Regions from separate parts of the Streptomyces sp. NPDC029466 genome, predicted to be linked through region 2. Evidence: riboswitches for the same ligand, from Rfam matches in the RefSeq annotation. Region 2 holds a riboswitch; each other region holds the start of a gene.

Region 1 (7,634 bases), on a different contig from region 2:
GTCCACCACCACCTGCCAGCGGTCCCCCATCAGGCACCCGCCGGCAGATGGATCATCTTGTGCTCCAGGTATTCGCCGAAGCCCTCGGGCCCGAACTCCCGCCCGATGCCGGAGTTCTTGTAGCCGCCGAACGGGCCGAGCATGTCGATGCTGAAGGTGTTCACCGAGTACGTGCCGGTGCGCACCTGCCGGGCGATCTCGATGCCGTGCTCGACATCGGCCGTCCACACCGAGCCGGAGAGCCCGTAGTCGGAGTCGTTGGCGATCCGTACCGCCTCCGCCTCGTCGTCGTACGGCAGCAGACAGATGACCGGGCCGAAGATCTCCTCACGGGCGATCCGCATGGAGTTGGCGACCTCGCCGAAGAGGGTCGGCTCGACGTACCAGCCCGTGGTCTGCCCCTCGGGACGGCCGCCGCCGGTCAGCACCTTGGCGCCCTCCTGCTGTCCGAGCGCGATGTAGTCCAGGGAGCGCTGCTGCTGACGGCGGGCGACCAGCGGGCCGACTTCGGTGGCCGGATCCAGCGGGTCGCCGACGGTGAGCGCCGAGGCAGCCGCGGTGAACCGCTCGGCGATCTCGTCATAGTGGCTGCGCGGGGCGAGAATCCGCGTCTGGGCCACACACGCCTGGCCGTTGATCATCCAGGCGAACGGCACGATCCCGGCCACCGCCGCGTCCAGATCCGCGTCCGGCAGGATCACCGCCGCGGACTTGCCGCCGAGCTCCAGCGTGACCCGGCTGAGGTTGCGGGCCGCGACCTCCATCACCCGCTTGCCGGCCGCCACCGAGCCGGTGAACGACACCTTGTCCACGCCCGGGTGCCCGACGAGGTACTCGCTCACCTCGCGGTCCGCCGGCAGGATCGACAGCACGCCCGGCGGCAGCCCCGCCTCCGTCACGATCTCCGCGAGCAGGTACGCGTCCAGCGGCGTCTCCGGTGACACCTTCAGCACCACCGAGCAGCCGGCCAGCAGCGCCGGCGCGAGCTTGGCGGCGGCGGTGAACTGCGGGACGTTCCACGGCACCACGGCCGCGACCACCCCGGCCGGTTCCCGCCGCACCAGCAATGGCCCCAACACCCCGCCACGCCGCTCCTCGAACGGGAAGTCGCGGGCCACCGTGAGCGCCGCGTCCCACACCAGCATCGCGGCAAGCGACTGCACCATGACGCCGGAGGTGAACGGGGTGCCGTTCTCCGCGCTGATGACCTTGGCGATCTCCTCGCTGCGGGCCGCGAAGGCGTCCTTGATACGGGTCACCACCGCGATCCGGTCCGCCAGCGGGGCGTTCGCCCACACCCCGGACGCGAAGGACGTACGGGCCGCGGCCACCGCTCGGTCGACGTCCGCTCGCGAGGCATGCGGCACCCGGCCGATGACCTGTTCGGTGTGCGGCGAGACGACCTCGATCGTGTCCCGGCCGGCCGGATCGACCCACTCACCGCCTATGTAGAGCTTTCCGTGCTCGACGAGGTCGCTCATCGCTGCCGCCTCCTGCGGGTCGGCCGCCTGTTCCGGCGGTCCCTGCCGGTTCGCTGTCGTTGCGGTTTCGCTGTGCGTTGCCGGCTCAGTGCTGTTGCCGGTGCGCTGTCGGTACCGGTGCGTTGTCGTTGCCGGTGCGTTGTCGTTGCCGGCTGTCGGTACGGGTTCGCTGTCGTTGCCGAGTTGACGCCTCGGGCACGCTTGCTGACGAGGCATCAGGCCACTCAATCCCCCAGGAACTGATACCAGTTCTAGTTGGAGGAGTCCACGGCGCCGACCGAAACCCAACTGGCCATGCCAGAAGGGGCACTTCAAGCCGCTTTGAAACCAGTTCTAGTTATAGTGAGGCCGGGTACCGGGTGTATGCCACACCGAGAGGGGTCCGGGATGACCGCGCAGGTGACCGACCACAAGGGCGGAGTGTGGAGCATCGCCGTCCCCATCCCGGACAACCCGCTCGGCCACACCCTCGTCCACCTCCTGGAGACCGACCGCGGGCCCGTGCTCATCGACACCGGCTGGGACGACCCGGACTCCTGGGACGCCCTCGTCGCCGGCGTCACCGCCTGCGGGTTCGCCCTCACCGACCTCCACGGCGTCCTGATCACCCACCACCACCCCGACCACCACGGTCTGTCCGCCAAGGTCCGGGAGGCCAGCGGCGCCTGGATCGCGATGCACGCCGCCGACACCGCGGTGGTCCGCCGCACCCGCGCGGCCGAACCGGGCCAGTGGCTCGACTACCTGCTCGCCAAGCTCACGGCGGCGGGCGCACCGGACGACCATCTGGCGCCCCTGCGGAAGGCCCGCGCCACAGGAGGCGGCCGGAAGCTGCCCGGCCGGCGGGCCGCGCTGCCGGACCGCGGCATCGACCCCGGCGAACTGCTCGATCTGCCGGGGCGCCGGGTTCGCGCCATCTGGACACCCGGCCACACCCCCGGCCATGTGTGCCTCCATCTGGAGGAGGAGCACCCCTCGGCACGCACGCCCGGCTTCGGCCGGCTGTTCTCCGGCGACCACCTCCTGCCCGGCATCACCCCGCACATCGGCCTGTACGAGGCTCCGGACGACGAGGGGAGCCCGCCCGGCCCGCACGGCATGGAGGGCCCGGGGGAGAACGCCGACCCCTTGGGCGACTACCTCGACTCGCTCGAACGCGTCGGCCGGCTCGACCCCGCCGAGGTACTGCCCGCCCATCAGCACGCCTTCACCGACGCCGGCGGCCGGGTGCGCACACTCATCGCCCACCACGAAGAGCGGCTGACCCAGCTCAGATCCCTGCTCCAGGAACCCCGCACCGTCTGGCAGCTCGCCATGGCCATGGAGTGGAACCGCCCGTGGGAGCAGATCCCTTACGGGTCCCGCAACATCGCCGTCTCGGAGGCCGAGGCCCATCTGCGCCGGCTGGTGAAACAGGGGCGGGCGGAGTGGGTGCCAGGGTCGGATCCGGTGCGATATCAGGCGGTGTGAGGGGGCGGGGCGGGCCTCCCGCGTTGCCTCTGTCCTGGTTCGTGCAGCTTCTTGACTGCTGTGTACCCGGGGTCAGGGTCGGGACCGGCCGGTGGCCCCCTCCCCGCTCGTGCCTGGATCCCGCCCTGCTCGTGCCCAGCCGCCCGACCGTCCCGCCGTGCCCGCCACCCGTCCCCCCGTACGCGGCCCCAGGGACCCGCCCCCTGCGCGGCTCGCGCGCCGCTCCGCCCCGCTCGTGCCGGATTCCGTCGGCTCGTACGCGCGAGCGAGCGCATGCCGGGTGCCGGTTAAGGTGTGCGGGACAACTTCATCCGTACCCGATCGGGGGAAGCCGGTGGAAATCCGGCGCTGACCCGCAACCGTGAGGACGGCCCGTCCGTACCGCGCCGGCTGGCCCGGCGGGAAGGCCGTACGAGCCGGAGCACCCGAGGGGGCACGACCAAGGCTCCCGCCGCCGGAACCGTCCGCCACAGGGACGGCCGGTGCGCGGCACCGTCGAGGTATACGGAGCTGAGCCCGGTGCCGCCGCGTCCGCGATCCAAGGGGATCGCCGCGCGGGCGGTCGGCCGAGCACGGCTGCGTACATCGCCGCGACCCGACCCGAGAGGCACCGACCCGATGGCCCCCATGGCTTCCATGGCTCACCAGGCCCCCCTGACGCACCCCGTCGCCTTCCTGGCGCGCCGCGCCGCCACGGCGCTGGCGGCCGCGGCGGTGCTGGGCGCGGCCGCTGCCCCCGCCGCGTACGCCGACGACGCCGCCCCGTCCGCGGCCCCCAAGAAGCTGCCGGACGGCCTGTACGGCACCAAGGACCCGCAGTACGACGGGGTGTGGCGGCAGTCGCTCGCGCTGCTGGCGCAGGACACGGTGGGGGTGCGGCCGGCCGCGTCCGGCGTGCGCTGGCTGGTCGGGCAGCAGTGCGCCGACGGCGCGTTCACCGCCTTCCGCGCCGAGCCCGGCAAGCCCTGTGACGCCAAGACCATGCGGGACACCAACCAGACGGCCGCCGCGGTGCAGGCGCTGGCCGCGCTCGGCGGGCACGGCGCCACCGTGCAGAAGGCCGTGGGCTGGCTGAAATCGGTGCAGAACGACGACGGCGGCTGGAGCTCGATGCCCGGTTCGGCCAGCGACGCCAACTCCACGTCCGTGGTCATCGGCGCGCTCGCGGCGGCGGGCGAGAAGCCGCGGTCGGTGACGTCGAAGAAGGGCGGCAAGACCCCGTACGACGGGCTGCTCACCTTCCAACTGGGCTGTGACGCGAAGGAGGGCGAGCGCGGCGCGTTCACCTTCCAGCTCAAGGGCGCCGCCCCGAACGCCGACGCCACCGCGGCCGCCGCGACCGGAGCGCTCGGCAAGGGCTTTGTCGTCGAGCCCGCGGATCAGCGGGCGGACGCCCCGGTCAAGCCGCTGAACTGCAAGGACGGCGGGGACGAGAAGAAGGACGATCCGGAGCGGGCCGCGGCGGGCGGTGACGCCTACCTCGTCGCGCAGCTCGACAAGAACGGGCAGCATCTGCTCTCCGCGATGCCGGGCGCCGAGAAGCAGCCCGATGTCGGCAACACCGCCGACGCCGTGGTGGCGCTGGCGGCCGGCGGGCACGGTGCCGCTGCCGCAAAGCCGCTGAAGTGGCTGGAGAAGAACGCCACGGGCTGGGCCAAGCAGAACGGGCCCGCCGCCTACGCCCAGTTGGTGCTGGCCGCGCACGCCACCGGCACCGACCCGCGTTCCTTCGGCGGCACCGACCTGGTGGCCGCGCTCAACGCCACCGGCCCCGAGCCGGCCGCCGCGGCGAAGAAGGACACCGGGGACGCCGACGACGCCACGGACGGCGGCGGCATCGGGGTGTGGTGGGTCATCGGTGTCGGTCTCGCCATCGGCGCCGGTATCGGGTTCCTGCTGAGCAGCCGTAAGAAGAATCAGCTCTGATGCGGCGGACCAGGATCGCCGGCGCCCTACTGCTGGCCGGTACGGTCACCGGCCTGGCAGCCGGGCCCGCGCAGGCGCAGGAGTACCGCTACTGGTCGTTCTGGGACGGCAAGGGCAGCTCCTGGGCGTATGCCACCGAAGGGCCGGCCAGTCAGCGGCCGGCCGACGGCGCGGTCGAGGGCTTCCGCTTCACCGTCGGCGCCGACTCCGCCGGGGCCGGTAAGCCGCGCCCGGCCGCCGACTTCGACGCGATCTGCCGCGACACCCCCGCCAAGGACGGCCGCAAGCGGATCGGCATCGTGCTGGACTTCGGCACCGCGGCGGACGCGCCCGCCGGCGAGCGGCCGCCGGCGGCCAGGTCGGAGTGTGCGCAGGTGCCGGAGGACGCCTCGGCGGGCGAGGCGCTGGCGGCGGTCACCCGGCCGCTGCGCTATCACGCCAACGCCTTGCTGTGTGCCATCGCCGGCTACCCGAAGGCGGGTTGCGCGGAGGCGGTGAACGGGTCGAAGGACGGAGCGAAGGGCGGAGCCAAGGGTTCCGCGGCCTCGGCTGCGTCGTCCGCGGGGGTGGCGGAGGACCGTGCCGACGGGGGTGGTGGAAGTGGCGACGGGGGGCCGTCCGCCGGACTGCTGGGCGGGGCCGCGGCCGTTGTCGCGCTGGGTGCGGCAGCGGTGTGGCAGGCACGCCGCCGACGCGGATGAGCGCACCGCAGGCGACCCGTACCACCGCGCTGCACGCCGGCGCCTGGTGGCTGTGGGCGCTGGGCCTGGCCACCGCGGCCTCCCGCACCACCGATCCGCTGCTGCTGGGGCTGCTGGTGGGCGTGGCCGGGTATGTCGTCGCGGCACGTCGTACGGATGCGCCATGGGCCCGTTCGTACGGCGCGTTCGTCAAACTCGGGCTGGTGGTGATCGTCATCCGGCTGGTCTTCGCCTTCTTTCTCGGCTCGCCGATCCCCGGTACGCACACCCTTGTCACGTTGCCCGAAGTGCCGCTGCCGGACTGGGCGAAGGGCGTCCGGATCGGCGGCCGGGTCACCGCGGAGGGCATGGTCTTCGCCCTGTACGACGGGCTGAAACTGGCCACTCTCCTTATCTGTGTGGGCGCCGCCAATGCGCTCGCCAATCCGGCCCGGCTCCTGAAGTCCCTGCCCGGTGCGCTCTATGAGGCGGGCGTCGCGGTCGTGGTGGCGATGACCTTCGCCCCGAACCTGGTCGCCGACGTCCAGCGGCTGCGCGCCGCCCGCCGGCTGCGCGGGCGCCCCGACCGCGGGGTCAAGGCGCTCCTCCAGGTCGGACTGCCGGTACTGGAGGGCGCGCTGGAGCGCTCGGTGGCGCTGGCCGCGGCCATGGACGCACGCGGCTACGGCCGCAGCGCCCAAGTACCGCCCGCCGTACGCCACCTCACGTCCGTGCTCACCCTCGGCGGGCTGCTCGGTGTCTGCGCCGGAACCTACGGGCTGTTGGGGGACACCGGAGGCGGCTACGGGCTGCCGCTGCTGCTCGCGGGGCTGGCGGCGGCACTCGCCGGGTTGTGGCTCGGTGGCCGCCGCTCGGTGCGCAGCCGCTACCGGCCCGAGCGGTGGGGCGCCCGCGCCTGGCTGGTCGCGGGCTCCGGCATCGCCGTCGCCGCCCTGATGATCTGGGCGAACGACTATGCGCCGGCCGCGCTGCATCCGCCCGCTGTCCCGCTCACCACCCCCGTTCTTCCCCTCTGGCCGGCCGTTTCCGTTCTCGTGGGGCTGCTGCCCGCGTTCGTCGCCCCACTCCCGTCGAGCACCGAACGGGCCGGGGCCCGTACGGCGTCCCGTGGACGGGGCCGTGCCTCTGATGTCGATCCGTGTACGAAGGAGCCCACCCCGTGATCCGGTTCGAGCAGGTCTCGGTCACCTACGGCGATGCCGCGGCGCCCGCCGTCCAGGGCGTAGACCTGACCGTCCCCGAGGGCGAACTGTGTCTCCTGGTCGGCCCCTCCGGCGTCGGCAAGTCCACCGTCCTGAACGCCGTCTGCGGTCTCGTCCCGCACTTCACCGGCGGCACCCTGCACGGCCGGGTCACCGTCGACGGCCGGGACACCCGCACCCACAAACCGCGCGAACTGGCCGATGTCGTCGGCACCGTGGGCCAGGACCCACTGGCGCACTTCGTCACGGACACCGTCGAGGACGAACTCGCCTACGGCATGGAATCGCTCGGCCTCCCCCCTGAGGTGATGCGCCGCCGTGTCGAGGAGACCCTCGACCTGCTGGGCCTGGCCGAGCTGCGCGACCGCGCGATCACCACGCTCTCGGGCGGACAGATGCAACGGGTGGCGATCGGCTCGGTCCTCACCACCCACCCCAAGGTCCTGGTCCTGGACGAGCCGACCTCCGCACTCGACCCCGCCGCCGCGGAAGAGGTGCTCTCCGTCCTCCAGCGGCTGGTCCATGACCTCGGCACCACGGTCCTGCTTGCCGAACACCGCCTGGAGCGTGTGGTCCAGTACGCCGACCAGGTCATCCTCCTTCCCTCACCGGGTGCGCCCCCGGTCATGGGCGCCCCCGCCGACATCATGGCTATCTCCCCCGTCCATCCCCCGGTCGTGGCCCTCGGCCGCCTCGCCCAGTGGTCCCCACTCCCCCTCTCCGTACGCGACGCCCGCCGTAAGGCCGCCTCCCTGCGCGAGCAGCTGACGGGGATCCCGGCGCAGGCGCCGGGGAGGAGCCCGGCGCCCCTGCCGGGAGCATCGGATGCTGCCGCGGAGGTCTCGGGGCTCGGT
Region 2 (7,634 bases):
GGTGTCCACCACCGAGAACGCGAACTCCATGTGCATGGACTCGTCGCGGAAGACCCAGTTGGTGCCGGTGGCCAGCCCGTGCAGCAGCCCGCGGGAGCGGAACCAGTACACGTACGCGAAGGCGCCGTAGAAGAACAGCCCCTCGATGCAGGCCGCGAAGCAGATCAGGTTGAGCAGGAAGCGGCGCCGGTCGGCCTGGGACTCCAGCCGGTCGATGCTCTCGACCGAGTCCATCCACTTGAAGCAGAACTCCGCCTTCTCGCGGATGGAGGGGATGTTCTCCACCGCCGCGAAGGCCGCGGCCCGGTCGTCCGGGTCGGGAAGGTAAGTGTCCAGCAGCGTCAGATAGAACTGGACGTGCACGGCCTCCTCGAAGAGCTGACGGCTCAGGTACAGCCGCGCCTCGGGGGAGTTGATGTGCTTGTACAGCGTCAGCACGAGGTTGTTGGCGACGATCGAGTCGCCGGTCGCGAAGAACGCCACCAGCCGGCCGATCATGTGCTGCTCACCCGGCGAGAGCTTGGCGAGGTCGGCGACGTCCGAGTGGAGGTCGACCTCCTCCACGGTCCAGGTGTTCTTGATGGCGTCCCGGTAGCGGTCGTAGAACTCCGGGTACCGCATCGGACGCAGGGTCAGCTCGAAGCCCGGGTCGAGAAGGTTCTTCTCGCCGGTCGTGGCGGTGTGGGCCGCGGCGGCGTTCGTTTCCGGTGCGGTGGTCATTACTGGCAGGCCTCGCAGGACTCGGGGTTTTCCAGGGAGCAGGCGACCGCCTCGGGGTCGGTGGCCTGCTGCGGGACGGGGGCGGGGGCGGCGGCCGCGGTGCCGCGCGCCGACTGGGCGATCCGGGTCGCCGGCCGCGAACGCAGGTAGTACGTCGTCTTGATGCCGCGCTTCCAGGCGTAGGCGTACATCGAGCTGAGCTTGCCGATGGTCGGGGACGCCATGAACAGGTTCAGCGACTGGCTCTGGTCCAGGTACGGCGTACGGGCCGCGGCCATGTCGATCAGCGCGCGCTGCGGGATCTCCCAGGCGGTGCGGTACAGCGCCCGGATCTCCGCCGGGATCCACTCGACGTCCTGCACCGAGCCGTTGGCCTCGCGCAGCGCGTCCCGGGTCCGCGCGTCCCACAGCCCCAGCGCCTTGAGCTCCTCGATCAGATACGCGTTGACCTGGAGGAACTCACCGGACAGCGTCTCGCGCTTGAAGAGGTTGGAGACCTGCGGCTCGATGCACTCGTACACGCCCGCGATCGATGCGATGGTCGCGGTCGGCGCGATCGCCAGCAGCAGCGAGTTGCGCATGCCGGTCAGGGCGATACGGCTGCGCAGCGCCGCCCAGCGGTCGGCCCAGCGGGGCTCGGCGTTCGGGTAGTGGTCCGGGTGCAGCACGCCACGGGCGGTGCGGGTCGCGGACCACGCCGGGTGCGGGCCGTGCCGCTCGGCGAGGTCGGCGGACGCCTCGTAGGCGGCGAGCATGATCCGCTCGGAGATACGGGTCGACAGCTCCTGCGCCTCGGGCGAGTCGAAGGGCAGCCGCAGCCGGAAGAAGACGTCCTGGAGGCCCATCAGGCCCAGACCGACCGGGCGCCAGCGGGAGTTGGACGTCCCGGCCTGCTCGGTCGGGTAGAAGTTGATGTCCACCACGCGGTCGAGGAAGGTCACGGCCGTGCGGACGGTCGCGTCCAGCCGCTCCCAGTCCATCTCACCGTTGTCGCCCAGGTGCGCCGCGAGGTTGACCGACCCGAGGTTGCAGACCGCGGTCTCCCCGTCGTTCGTCACCTCCAGGATCTCCGTGCACAGGTTGGACGAGTGCACGACCTGGCCGCGCTCGGCGGTCTGGTTGGCGGTGCGGTTGGCGGCGTCCTTGAACGTCATCCAGCCGTTGCCGGTCTGCGCCAGGGTGCGCATCATGCGGGAGTACAGCACCCGGGCCGGGATCTGCTTGAGCGCCCGGCCCTCGGCCTCCAGCTTCCGGTAGGCGGCGTCGAATGCGTCGCCCCACAGGTCCACCAGCTCCGGGGCGTCCGAGGGCGAGAACAGCGACCAGTCGGCGTCCGCCTCCACCCGGCGCATGAACTCGTCCGGGATCCAGTGCGCGATGTTCAGGTTGTGCGTACGGCGCGCCTCCTCACCGGTGTTGTCGCGCAGCTCCAGGAACTCCTCGATGTCCGCGTGCCAGGTCTCCAGGTAGACGCAGGCCGCGCCCTTGCGCCGGCCGCCCTGGTTCACGGCCGCGACCGAGGCGTCCAGGGTGCGCAGGAACGGCACGATGCCGTTGGAGTGCCCGTTGGTGCCGCGGATCAGCGAACCGCGGGCGCGGATGCGGGAGTACGAGAGGCCGATGCCGCCGGCGTGCTTGGAGAGCCGGGCGACCTGGTGGTAGCGGTCGTAGATCGAGTCCAGCTCGTCCAGCGGCGAGTCCAGCAGATAGCAGGACGACATCTGCGGGTGGCGGGTGCCGGAGTTGAAGAGGGTGGGGGAGGAGGGCAGGTAGGACAGCGAGCTGGTGAGCCGGTAGAGCTCGGCGACGTCGTCCAGCGCGCGGTCGCTGTGGTCCTCGGCGAGACCGCAGGCCACCCGGAGCAGGAAGTGCTGCGGGGTCTCGATGACCTGACGGGTGGTGGGGTGCCGCAGCAGGTAGCGCGAGTGCAGGGTGCGCAGCCCGAAGTACCCGAAGCGGTCGTCGGCCCCGTCGGCGAGCGCCCGGTCGACCAGCGCGTCCAGCCGGGCGGCGTGCGCCCGGACGAACTCCGCGGTCTCGTCGGCGATCAGCCCCTCGCGGTGGCCGACCTCGACGGAGGCGGAGAAGGCGACCGCCCCCTGTCCGGCCGCCTCCTCCGAGATCGCGAGGGTGAGCAGCCGCGCAGCCAGCTTGGAGTACTGCGGCTCGTCACCGATCAGACCGGCCGCGGCATCGGTGGCCAGCGACCGCAGTTCGGCCTCGTCGGAGCCGGCGTGCCGGCCGCGCAGGGCGGCGGCGGCCACCTTGCCGGGGTCGGTCGCGGTCAGGTCCTCGGTCAGCTGGGTCAGGGTGCGCAGCAGGGCGACACCCGGCCCGTCCTCGCCCGGTCCGCCGTCGGCGGTACCGGGAGGCGTGGCCACCACGGGCGGCACGGCCTCGGCGTCTGACGCGGGCTCCGTTGGCGCGATGGTCACGCGATGCTCTCCCTCACTCGGCGGGGGCCGGGAGGGAGGGACGCGACGGGCGCACGCGGGCATGCGGCACCCCATGACGCGCAGGGGTGCGCGGGCACACCGCGCGGCGTCCACCGGCCCAACCCTCGGGGCCCGGACGTATCGACGACCGCACCCCTTGCGGTGCGGACGTACCGTCGGCAGGTCCTCGGACTACACGGGCACGCGCCCAGGGCCGGTATCCGCCCGGCCGAGCGCGCTCCTACACCGTTGCGGGACAGTTCCGGATTCCCACCGGATTCCCCTGCGGCGACAGCGAGGACGAGCATACATGTGGGGGTGGCCCCTCAAGTGCACCCCCACATCTAGTGTGTCGTGAGTGATCACACAGTGTCTGTCAGTGGCCTCGGCTATGGTCGGTGACAGTTCTTTGTTCCGTCCCGTGGAAGAAGGAGAAGGCCTCATGGCCGCGCTCGCCGACCGGCCACACATCATGGAGGCCGAGCATTTCGAAGAGGCCGCCCGGATACTCGCCCGCCTGGAAGAAGGCGCGCGATTGGAACTCATCGACGGGAAGGTCAAGAGCAAGCCCATACCGGACGGGGATCACGGTCGGATCATCGAGTGGCTGACACGCATCTGCATTCAGTCACGACCTGAGCTGTGGCTCTACCCGGATCAGGGACTCAAGGCGGAGGAGTACCGCGGTGGCCGGGCCCGGCCGGACGGGGCACTCTCCGTCAGTGGTGCCTTTGCCGGCCAGGGGGAATGGGTCGACCCTGAGCCGGTGTTGATGGTTGTCGAGGTCACGTCCTCCGACTCCGACACGCACCAGCGTGATCGCGTGGAGAAGCCCCGTGCGTACGCGGGAGCCGGTATCCCGCTCTATCTGCTCATCGACCGGCAGGAATGCCAGGTGTCGCTCTACAGCGAACCCGACGGCACCCGCTACGAGGACGTCCGCACCGTCCCGTACGGCAAGCCCCTCCACCTCCCCGACCCCGTAGGCATCACCCTCGAAACCGAGCAGCTGAAGAACTGGGTGAACTGAACGGCGAACGGCAACGGGCCGCCGCGTCCCGGGGGAACGCGACGGCCCGTTGCCGGAAGCCGGCCGGCCGGTGGCTCAGTGCCCCGCCGGTGCCTTTTCCGTGGCCGGCGGGAGTTCGACGGCGACGCCCTCGTCGCCGGCGTCCGCCGTGTAGTCGGCGGGGCTGGTCTCGTCGATGCCTTCGGGGGCCTTGGCGGCCTTCAGGGCGAAGGTGAGGACGACGGTGACCACGACGTTCAGTACGAACGCGGTCAGGCCGATGTAGCCGATCTCGCCGATGCCGGGGATCTCCGCGCTGGAGCCGCCGAAGTGCTTCTGGGTCGGGCTGGCGACGCCGTAGGCCGCGAGCGTGCCGTAGAGCATGCCGACCGCCCAGCCGGCCAGCAGCGCCCAGCGGTGGAACCAGCGGGTGAAGAGGCCGCCGACCAGGGACGGCATGGTCTGCAGGATCCAGATGCCGCCCAGCAGCTGGAAGTTGATCGCGACGGTCTTGTCCATGGTGAGGACGAAGACCAGCGCGCCGACCTTCACCAGCAGCGAGACCAGCTTGGCGACCTTGTGCTCCTGCTCGGGCGTGGCGCCCGGCTTGAGGAAGTCCTTGTAGACGTTGCGGGTGAAGAGGTTGGCCGCGGCGATCGACATGATGGCCGCGGGAACCAGCGCGCCGATGCCGATCGCGGCGAACGCCACACCGGAGAACCAGCTCGGGAACATGTCCTCGAACAGCTGCGGGATGGCCAGCTGCGGGTTGCCCTGGATGTCCGTGCCGGCCTTGATCGCCATGAAGCCGAGCAGCGCCAGCAGGCCCAGCATGAGGGAGTACAGCGGCAGGATGGTGGTGTTGCGGCGGATCACATTGCGGCTGCGCGAGGACAGCGTCGCGGTGATCGAGTGCGGGTACATGAAGAGCGCCAGCGCCGAGCCGAGCGCCAGGGTCGCGTACGCCCACTGGGCGTTGGGGCCGCTGATCAGCTCACCGCGCGGTTTGCCGGGCACGGCACCGGGCTGGGCCAGCGCCTTGCCGGCCGAGTCGAAGATCGCGTCAAAGCCGCCCAGCTTGATCGGGATGTAGATGATCGCCACCGCGATGACGAGGTAGATCAGCCCGTCCTTGACGAACGCGATCAGCGCCGGCGCCCGCAGCCCCGAGGAGTAGGTGTACGCGGCCAGCACGGCGAACGCGATCAGCAGCGGCAGGTCCTTGACGAACCAGTTGGTGTGCTCGCCCCCGCCGATGCCCATCACGTCCAGGACGGCCTGGATGCCGACCAGTTGGAGGGCGATGTACGGCATCGTGGCCAGGATGCCGGTGAGCGCCACGGCCAGCGACAGGCCCTTGGAGCCGAAGCGGCCGCGGACGAAGTCGGAGGTGGTGACGTAGCCGTGCTTGTGCGAGACCGACCACAGGCGGGGGAGGAAGGTGAAGATCAGCGGGTAGACCAGGATCGTGTACGGCACGGCGAAGAAGCCGGCCGCGCCCGCCGCGTAGATCGCCGCCGGGACGGCCACGAACGTGTAAGCCGTGTAGAGGTCCCCGCCCAGCAGGAACCACGTCACCCAGGTGCCGAAACTGCGGCCGCCCAGGCCCCATTCGTCGAGGTTGGCGGACTCCTCGGCCTTGCGCCAGCGGGCGGCCAGGAAGCCCATGACCGTCACGGCCAGGAAGAAGAAGACGAAGACGGCCAGGGCGACGCCGTTGATGCCCTGGGTCTGGGAGGCGGCGAGCGCGCTCGTGGGAGTCACTGGTCCGCACCGCCCTTGCGGGCGCGCTGCTCACGCTGCACGAGCTTGTAGGCGAGGGTGGTGAGCGCGGTCGAGATCAGCACCCACAGCATCTGGTACCAGTAGAAGAACGGGATCCCGATGACCGTCGGCTCGATCTTGGCGTACGAGCTCACCCACAGCATCGCCACGAACGGAGCGATCAGGCAGAGTCCGGCCACCACACGCGTGGGCGTGACGACCTGTCTGCGAACCGGTGATGCGGCTGACTGGGTCATGACCGTGGCTCCGTCCCCTGGCTGTCTCCTGTGCGATCGGCTGGAAATCTATGGCAGGGCAGTGGCACGCGTCACTAGCTGTCCGCATATCGGTATCAAGAATCCACCCGGCCGCGACCTGCGCCGCCGGCCCCAGGGGGCGGATCCGGCGGCGGCAGGGCAAGGGAAGTCCGGGCGGAGCGCTGTCCGCCCGGCGCGGGTCGTGGGTCAGTCCGTGGGGCGTTGCAGCCGGGCGACGAACTTGTAGCGGTCGCCGCGGTAGACCGAGCGCACCCACTCCACCGGCTGCCCCTGTGCGTCGAGCGAGTGCCGGGAGAGCATCAGCATCGGCAGTCCGACGTCCGTGCCCAGCAGGCCGGCCTCGCGCGGGGTGGCGAGGGAGGTCTCGATGGTCTCCTCGGCCTCCGCCAGCCGGACGTCGTACACCTCGGCCAGCGCGGTGTAGAGGGAGGTGTACTTGACGAGGTTCCGGCGCAGCGCGGGGAAGCGCTTCGCCGACAGATGGGTGGTCTCGATGGCCATCGGCTCACCGCTGGCCAGCCGCAGCCGTTCGATGCGCAGCACCCGGCCGCCGGTGGCGATGTCCAGCAGGCCGGCGAGCCGGTCGTCCGCGGTGACATAGCCGATGTCCAGCAGCTGGGACGTCGGCTCCAGGCCCTGGGCCCGCATGTCCTCCGTATAGGAGGTCAGTTGCAGGGCTTGGGAAACCTTGGGCTTGGCGACAAAGGTGCCCTTGCCCTGGATGCGCTCCAGTCGGCCCTCGACCACCAGCTCCTGGAGGGCCTGACGCACCGTCGTGCGCGAGGTGTCGAACTCCGTGGCGAGGGTCCGTTCGGGCGGGACCGGGGTGCCGGGCGGCAGGGTCTCGGTGATTTCCAGCAAGTGCCGCTTGAGCCGGTAGTACTTGGGCACCCGTGCGGTCCGCGTGCCGCCGCTCTCGGCACTGCTGCCCCCGTCCGTGTCCATGACCCGCCTCTCCGACTCCTGTCGTGCTGCCGTCACCGGCGCCTCCGTACGTAGCGGCTCACATCGTGGCACGGGTGGGTTTCCCGTGCTTCCTTACAGGCCCCGGCCCGCCGGATGTCGGTCAGGTAACGGACCTGGCAGCGACTCTTATACACCCTTGACACCCCTAAAGGTCTAGGCCAAGCTGCGGGCACTGGTCTAAACCATTAAAGACCACACACCCGGCCTTTGGGGGGAGAGCGCAATGAAGCGTGGGCTCGTGGCGGCGACGGCGGTCGTGGGAATGCTGGTGGGTGTCACTGCCTGTGGGTCCGGCGGCGGCACGAAGACGGGCGCGGACGGTTTCAAGGGCCAGAAGCTGACCGTCTGGGTGATGAACGGTTCGAATCCGGCGCAGTGGACCGAGCAGGTCTCCGCGCAGTTCAAGAAGAAGACCGGCGCCACCGTCGAGTTCAAGGTCCAGCAGTGGAACGGAATTCAGCA
Region 3 (7,634 bases), on a different contig from region 2:
GGTCGAGGTCGGCCAAGTGCACCGTGCGGACGGACTCCTCGGGGCCGCCGATGTCGCGGGCGAGGATGACGGGGGTGTCGGGGGCGCGGTGTTCCAGGAGGAGTTCGCGGGTCTTGCCGACCTGCCAGGTGCGGCTGCGGGAGCCGGGGTTGTAGAGGGCGAGGACCAGGTCGGCACCGGCCGCGGCATGCAGGCGTTCGGCGATGACCTCCCAGGGCTTGAGGCGGTCGGAGAGGGAGATGACCGCGTAGTCGTGGCCGAGCGGGGCGCCGGCGCGGGCGGCGGCCGCGTTGGCGGCGGTGACGCCCGGGAGGACCCGTACGGGGATGGCCCGGTAGGGGGACTGGCAGGCGACCTCCAGAACGGCGGTGGCCATCGCGAAGATGCCCGGGTCGCCGCCGGAGACCACGGCCACCCGGCGACCGCGGCGGGCCAGGTCGAGGGCGAGTTCGGCGCGTTCGGACTCGACCTTGTTGTCGGAGGCGTGGCGGCGCTGGCCGGGGCGCAGCGGGACGCGGTCCAGGTAGGTGGTGTAGCCGACGAGGTCCTCGGCGGCGGCCAGGGCGCCACGGGACTCGGGCGTCAGCCAGAGCGGACCGGCCGGACCGGTGCCGACGACCACGACCTCGCCGGGGTGAGGGGAGGGCTCCGCCTCAAGGGGGGAGGAGGCCATGTCGGGGGTGCCGGACGGTTCGTCGGTGGCTGTGGCTGTGGCTGTGGCGATGGCCTCAGCTGCGGCGGCGGCCGTGGTCGTGGTCGTGGCCGGGGCCGTGGGCGCGCCAGTGGTCGTACCCGAGGCAGTGGCCGTACCCGCGGTCGTTGCCGTGCCCGCCGGTGGCAGGTCGGCGATGCGGCTCGGTACGACGCTGACGGAGAAGTACGGGACCGTCTCCGCGTCGATGTCCGCCAGCCGCTCCGTGCGTTCGCCGGACATCGTCGCGCGCTCGACGTAGTGGGCCTCCGGGAGGCGGCCGGCGCGTTCCATGGCGCGGCGGACGGTGGGGAAGGTGCGGCCCAGCTTCATGACGACGGCGGTGTCGGTCGAGGTCAGGCGGGCGGTCAGTTCCTCCTCCGGGAGCGTGCCGGGGAGGATCGTCAGGACCTCGTCGGCCTCGGCGAGCGGCTTGCCCAGGCGGGCCGCGGCGGCGCTGATGGAGGTGACGCCGGGGATGACCTCGGTGGGATAGCGGTGGGCCAGCCGCTTGTGCATGTGCTGGTAGGAGCCGTAGAAGAGCGGGTCGCCCTCGGAGATGACGGCGACCGTGCGGCCGGCGTCGAGGTGCGCGGCGAGGCGGGCCGCCGCGGATTCGTAGAACTCGTCCAGCGCGCCCCGGTAGCCGCCGGGGTGATCGGTCGACTCCGTGGTGACCGGGTAGATCAGCGCTTCCTCGATGTGGTCGGCGCGGAGGTGCTGTGCGGCGATGGAGCGCGCGATGGAACGTCCGTGCCGGGCGCTGTGGTAGGCGATGACGTCGGCCTCGGCGATGACCTCGACCGCCCGGACCGTCATGAGGGACGGGTCGCCGGGGCCGAGGCCCACACCGTAGAGGCGACCGGTCAGCTGCTGCTCGCTCACGCTCACTCTTCCTCGCTTGCCAGGGCGTTGATCGCGGCGGCGGCCATGGCGCTGCCGCCCCGGCGCCCGCGCACGACGATGTGGTCCAGTTCCGACGGGTGTGCGATCAGCGCGTCCTTGGACTCCGCGGCGCCGATGAAGCCGACGGGTATGCCGATCACGGCGGCGGGGCGGGGCGCGCCCTCCTCGATCATTTCGAGGAACCGGAAGAGGGCGGTCGGGGCGTTGCCGAACGCGACCACGGCGCCTTCCATCCGGTCCCGCCACAGCTCCAGGGCGGCGGCGCTGCGGGTCGTCCCCATCCGGGCGGCCAGGTCCGGCACCGACGGGTCGGCGAGGGTGCACAGCACGTCGTTGTCGGCCGGCAGCCGCTTACGGGTGACGCCGCTGGCCACCATGTTGGCGTCGCAGAGGATCGGCGCACCGGCGCGCAGCGCCTCGCGGGCGCGGGCCACCACCTCGGGGGTGAAGGCGAGATCGCGTACCAGGTCGACCATGCCGCAGGCGTGGATCATCCGGACCGCGACCCGGCTGACGTCGGCGGGCAGGCCGCCGAGGTCCGCCTCGGCGCGGATGGTGGCGAAGGACTGGCGATAGATCGCCGCACCGTCCTTCTCGTAGTCGAACGCGGTCACTGTGGCCTCGGGTTTGTCGGGTACGGGACGGTTCTGGCGGTGGGACATGGCGCTGTGGTTCGGGGGTGGTTCATGAGGTGGGGGAGGGCGCTGTGGGTCGGGCGGTTCCGGGGGTGGGGCACGGGCCTCTGGAGCGGCGCTTCATGAGGTGGAGCAGGGGGCAGCGGGGGGTGCCGCCGGGGCGGGTGGGGTCTTCGGCCGGACGACCGAGACCCGGTAGCCGTCCGCCGTCGCCAGCACATCGACCCAGGCGCCGTGCGGGTGCCCACAGCGCCGCTCACATCCGGACCAGTACACGGGGAGGTGGTGGCGGGGGGCCGAGTTGTCCGCCCCTGCCTCCGGCCCCGGCCCCGGCCCCGGTCCCGGTCCCCGCTCCGGCTTCGGCCCCGCCTCCGGTCCGGGCCCCGGCTCCGCCTCGGGTCCCGGTCCCGGCTCCGCTTTGCCAGGGAGGCGGATGGGGTCGGGGCAGGTGCCGGTGCCGGTGCCGGAGCCGGAGCCGGATGCCGATACGGGGACGGGGGTGCCCGCCGTGACCGCGGCCGTGGCGTCGGCCCGTACATCGGTAAGGGACTTGGCGCAGCCGGGGCGGCCGGTGCAGGCCCCGATGCGGTGCCAGGGGGAGTCCGGGTCGGTGATCAGCCCGGCGGTGGCCAGCTCACGCAGACGGGCGGTCGCCGCGTCGGCGGACAGCCCCGGGATGACGATGCCGCGCCAGGGAGTGAGCCGGAGAACGCCGTCCCCGTCCGCCGCGGCGACGGCGACCAGCAGCCGCCACTGCGCGACGGACAGCCGCCCCAGCGGCGCGAGAACCGAGAGCGCGTGCGCTCCGTCGCCGCCCTCGATGATGCCGGGGGCGGAGGAGTCGGCGTAGGGGGTGCGGGCGCGGTGCGGCGCGGGGGCCGCGTACGGAGCGGAGGTCGCGTATGGCGCGGAGGCGGAGTACGGCGGGGAGCTGGGCGCGGCAGGCTCGTTGGTGCCGGGCACCTCAGCCACCTGCGCCGCAGCAGCCACGTCGGCCGCCCCGACCACGTCCGCCGCCGCAGCCACAAGCACACACTCAACCCCCGCCCCCCGCAGCCGCTCCGCGACCGCCCGGGCCGTCAGGCCATGGCCGGCGGGGAGTTCACGGACCCGCCAGGCGCCGCTGCCGCTCGCCTCGGCGGCGGAGAGGAATGCCTCGGCGGCGGTGAGGGCGGCGCGTGGGGCGTCCGGGCCGGCGATCCGCAGGGCCGCCGGGTAGTCGCCGACCCGCAGCAGGGCACTGGCTCCGGGGCGGGCCGGATGTCCGGTTTCGGACTGGTGCCCGTGGTCCGTCGGTGCCTCGGTCCCGGCCGGTTCTGCGACCAAGCTCACATCGCCGCCGAGCGCCGCCACATCGCCCCGGCCGTCGTCCAGGACGAAGAGGAAGCGGCCCGACAGCGCGGTCGCGGACTCGCTCGTGCAGAGCAGTCCGTCCAGCTCACGGGCCCACAACCGCACGTCAGAAGGGGTGTGCCGGTCCAGTCCGGCCAGGGGGGAGGCGAGGATGTTGCGGATGCGTTCGTGGCGCTCGGAGGGCAGCAGACCGGCGTCGCGCAGCAGGGCGGCGAGCCGGCTGCCGCAGTCGTCCGGGAGGCCGCGGAGTTCCGCGTTGCCGCGGGAGGTGAGGGAGAGATGGCCGTCCCCGAGCCGGTCCGCGGCATCAGCCAGTGCCTCGGCCTGACGAACCGTCAAGTCTCCGGCGGGCAGTCGCACTCGGGCGAGGTGTCCGTCGGCGGCGGAGTGCAGCCGCAGCGCTCCCGGGCAGGCGTCACCGCGGTCCCGTATGGGCGGCTCGGACCCGGGGGGCCGTGTCGAGGGGGAGGGCGGCATGGCCGCGAGCATACCCACGGAGGTGGGTGGCCCATCCGGGCCGGATCCGGCCAAGCTCGCGGCCCGATGCGCGTACGGAGGCGCCCGCCCCCGTCCCGATACGGCAGGTCCGGAGGCCCGCTTACCTCGCTCGGCCGCAGCCCTTACTATGCAGGTCGGTGGGTCGGACGGCCCGCCGACGCCAGCGACGGCGCAGGGCCTTACGGCCCCAGGGAGGAAGCCCGGTGTGAATCCGGCGCGGTCCCGCCACTGTGAACCCGGCAGCTGCCGGGTGAGCCAGGAACTCCCGCCGTCCATACGACCACCCGGGGCGCGGATACCCCGAGGAAGGCCTGCGCTCGCATGCTTCTGCTGCTGTCGACCTCCGACACCGACCTGCTCAGCGCCCGGGCGGCCACGGGTCCCGTGCCGTATCGGCTCGCCAACCCCGCCCGCCTCGACGTCGCCGAACTCCCCGCGCTGCTGGAGGGCACCGACCTCGTCGTCGTACGTCTCCTCGGCGGTATCCGCGCCTGGGAGGAGGGCCTGGAGGTGCTGCTCGCCGAGGACCAGCACCGGCCGGTCGTCGTGCTCACCGGTGAACAGGCCCCCGACGCCCAGCTCATGGAGCAGTCCACGGTCCCGGTCGGCATCGCGGCCGAGGCGCACGCCTATCTCGCGCACGGCGGCCCGGCCAACCTCGACCAGCTCGCCCGCTTCCTCTCCGACACGGTGCTGCTGACCGGCCATGGCTTCGAGCCGCCGGAGCCCGCCCCGTCCTGGGGCCCGCTGGACTGGGAAGGGCGCAACCAGACCGGCCCGCTGGTCGCCGTGCTCTACTACCGCGCCCACCACATGAGCGGCAACACCGCTTTCGTACGGACCCTGTGCGAGCAGATCGAGGAGGCCGGCGGGCGCGCCCGGCCGCTGTTCGTGGCCTCCCTGCGCGCCCCCGAGCCGGAGCTGATCGAGGCGCTGGGGAGCGCCGACGCCCTGGTCACCACGGTCCTCGCGGCGGGCGGCAGCAAGCCCGCCGAGGCCTCCGCGGGCGGCGACGACGAGTCCTGGGACGCGGGCGCGCTGGCCGCCCTGGACGTGCCGATCCTTCAGGCGCTGTGCCTGACCGGGCCGCGCAGCGCCTGGGAGGAGAACGACGAGGGGCTCTCGCCGCTGGACGCCGCCTCGCAGATCGCGGTCCCCGAGTTCGACGGCCGGCTGATCACCGTCCCGTTCTCCTTCAAGGAGGTCGACGAGGACGGACTGCCGGTCTACGTCGCCGACCCCGAGCGCGCCGCCCGGGTCGCCGGGATCGCCGTCCGGCACGCCCGGCTGCGCCACATCCCGGCCGCGGAGAAGCGCCTCGCGCTGGTGCTGTCCGCCTACCCGACCAAGCACTCCCGCATCGGCAACGCGGTCGGGCTGGACACCCCGGCCAGTGCCGTGGCCCTGCTGCGCCGCCTCCGGGCGGACGGCTACGACTTCGGTGACGAGACCGCCGAGCCGGTCCCGGGCCTGGAGTCCGGCGACGGTGACGAGCTGATCTACGCCCTCATCGAGGCCGGCGGCCACGACCAGGAGTGGCTCACCGAGGAACAGCTCGCCCGTAACCCGGTCCGCATTCCGGCCGCCGACTACAAGCGCTGGTACGCCACGCTGCCGCAGGAACTCCGGGACTCCGTCGAGCAGCACTGGGGGCCGCCGCCCGGTGAGATGTTCGTCGACCGCAGCCGGAACCCCGACGGCGACATCGTGCTGGCCGCGCTGCGCCGCGGCAATCTCCTGATCCTCATCCAGCCGCCGCGCGGCTTCGGCGAGAACCCGATCGCGATCTACCACGACCCCGATCTGCCGCCCTCGCACCACTACTTGGCGGCCTACCGCTGGATCGCGGCGTCTGCCGACGACGGCGGCTTCGGCGCGGACGCCATGGTCCACCTGGGCAAGCACGGCAACCTGGAGTGGCTGCCCGGCAAGAACGCGGGCCTGTCCGCGGCCTGCGGCCCCGACGCCGCCCTCGGCGACCTGCCGCTCATCTACCCCTTCCTGGTCAACGACCCCGGCGAGGGCACCCAGGCCAAGCGCCGGGTGCACGCCACCCTCGTCGACCACCTCGTCCCGCCGATGGCCCGTGCCGAGTCCTACGGCGACATCGCGCGCCTGGAACAGCTCCTCGATGAGTACGCGGCGATCTCCGCGATGGACCCGGCCAAGCTGCCCGCGATCCGCGCCCAGATCTGGACGCTGATCCAGGCCGCCAAGCTCGACCACGACCTGGGGATGGACGAACGCCCCGACGACGACGGCTTTGACGACTTCCTGCTGCACGTCGACGGCTGGCTGTGCGAGGTCAAGGACGCCCAGATCCGCGACGGACTCCATGTGCTGGGCGGCGCGCCGGCCGGCGAGGCACGGGTCAACCTCGTCCTGTCCATCCTGCGCGCCCGCCAGATCTGGGGCGGTACGTCCGCCCTGCCCGGTCTGCGGGAGGCGCTCGGACTGGACGAGTCCGCGGCCACCCGCACGACCGCCGACGAGGCGGAGGCCACCGCCCGCGCCCTGGTGCAGGCGATGGAGGACGCGGACTGGGACCCGGCGGCGGTGGCCAAGACCGCCGAGGGGCACCCGGCCGCGGTCGCCGACATCCTCGACTTCGCCGCCCGTCAGGTCGTCCCACGTCTCGCCGCCACCACCGACGAGATCGACCACGCCGTACACGCCCTCAACGGCGGCTTCGTCCCGGCCGGGCCCTCCGGCTCCCCGCTCCGTGGCCTGGTCAACGTGCTGCCGACGGGCCGGAACTTCTACTCCGTCGACCCCAAGGCCGTGCCCTCCCGCCTCGCCTGGGAGACCGGCCAGGCCCTCGCCGACTCCCTGCTGACGCGCTACCGCGAGGACAACGGCGACTGGCCGCAGTCCGTCGGGCTGTCGCTGTGGGGCACCAGCGCCATGCGGACGTCCGGCGACGACGTGGCCGAGGCGCTGGCGCTGCTGGGTGTCCGGCCCGTCTGGGATGACGCCTCGCGCCGGGTCAACGGACTGGAGCCGATCCCCCTCGCCGAGCTCGGCCGCCCCCGTGTCGATGTCACGCTGCGCATCTCCGGCTTCTTCCGGGACGCCTTCCCGCATGTCATCGGCCTGCTCGATGACGCCGTACGGCTCGCCGCCGGACTGGACGAGCCGGCCGCGGAGAACTTCGTCCGCGCCCACACCCAGGCCGACCTCGCCGACCACGGCGACGAGCGCCGCGCCACCACCCGCATCTTCGGCTCCCGCCCGGGGACGTACGGTGCGGGTCTGCTCCAGCTGATCGACTCCCGTGACTGGCGCACCGACGCCGACCTGGCCGAGGTCTACACGGTCTGGGGCGGCTACGCCTACGGCCGCGGGCTGGAGGGCCGGCCGGCCCGCTCCGAGATGGAGACCGCCTACAAGCGCATCGCGGTCGCCGCCAAGAACACCGACACCCGCGAGCACGACATCGCGGACTCCGACGACTACTTCCAGTACCACGGCGGCATGGTCGCCACCGTCAAGGCGCTCAAGGGCAAGGCCCCCGAGGCGTACATCGGTGACTCCACCCGCCCGGAGACGGT

What was found. A riboswitch is a leader RNA that binds a small molecule or an ion and turns the genes downstream of it on or off. The one in region 2 is predicted to bind cobalamin.
Region 1: it holds a riboswitch for cobalamin, as region 2 does, so the genes downstream of both, ACZ4XD_RS00595 (prenyltransferase/squalene oxidase repeat-containing protein) here and ACZ4XD_RS32045 (ribonucleoside-diphosphate reductase subunit alpha) in region 2, are expected to answer to the same signal.
Region 3: it holds a riboswitch for cobalamin, as region 2 does, so the genes downstream of both, cobN (cobaltochelatase subunit CobN) here and ACZ4XD_RS32045 (ribonucleoside-diphosphate reductase subunit alpha) in region 2, are expected to answer to the same signal.

What each region holds. Positions count from the first base shown of each region.
Region 1 covers NZ_JBVHZH010000001.1:133,926-141,559, forward strand. Annotated here, with positions in the region: gene ACZ4XD_RS00580 (ferredoxin) at 1-30, opposite strand, end outside; gene ACZ4XD_RS00585 (aldehyde dehydrogenase) at 30-1,481, opposite strand; gene ACZ4XD_RS00590 (MBL fold metallo-hydrolase) at 1,869-2,951, shown strand; cobalamin riboswitch at 3,225-3,346, shown strand; gene ACZ4XD_RS00595 (prenyltransferase/squalene oxidase repeat-containing protein) at 3,570-4,877, shown strand; gene ACZ4XD_RS00600 (SCO2322 family protein) at 4,877-5,578, shown strand; gene ACZ4XD_RS00605 (CbiQ family ECF transporter T component) at 5,575-6,741, shown strand; gene ACZ4XD_RS00610 (ABC transporter ATP-binding protein) at 6,738-7,634, shown strand, end outside.
Region 2 covers NZ_JBVHZH010000055.1:28,699-36,332, forward strand. Annotated here, with positions in the region: gene ACZ4XD_RS32040 (ribonucleotide-diphosphate reductase subunit beta) at 1-720, opposite strand, end outside; gene ACZ4XD_RS32045 (ribonucleoside-diphosphate reductase subunit alpha) at 720-3,155, opposite strand; cobalamin riboswitch at 3,317-3,469, opposite strand; gene ACZ4XD_RS32050 (Uma2 family endonuclease) at 3,598-4,185, shown strand; gene mctP (monocarboxylate uptake permease MctP) at 4,261-5,886, opposite strand; gene ACZ4XD_RS32060 (DUF3311 domain-containing protein) at 5,925-6,185, opposite strand; gene ACZ4XD_RS32065 (GntR family transcriptional regulator) at 6,393-7,151, opposite strand; gene ACZ4XD_RS32070 (extracellular solute-binding protein) at 7,396-7,634, shown strand, end outside.
Region 3 covers NZ_JBVHZH010000004.1:123,194-130,827, forward strand. Annotated here, with positions in the region: gene cobJ (precorrin-3B C(17)-methyltransferase) at 1-1,510, opposite strand, end outside; gene ACZ4XD_RS05785 (precorrin-8X methylmutase) at 1,579-2,259, opposite strand; gene ACZ4XD_RS05790 (cobalamin biosynthesis protein CobG) at 2,353-4,074, opposite strand; cobalamin riboswitch at 4,236-4,368, shown strand; gene cobN (cobaltochelatase subunit CobN) at 4,405-7,634, shown strand, end outside.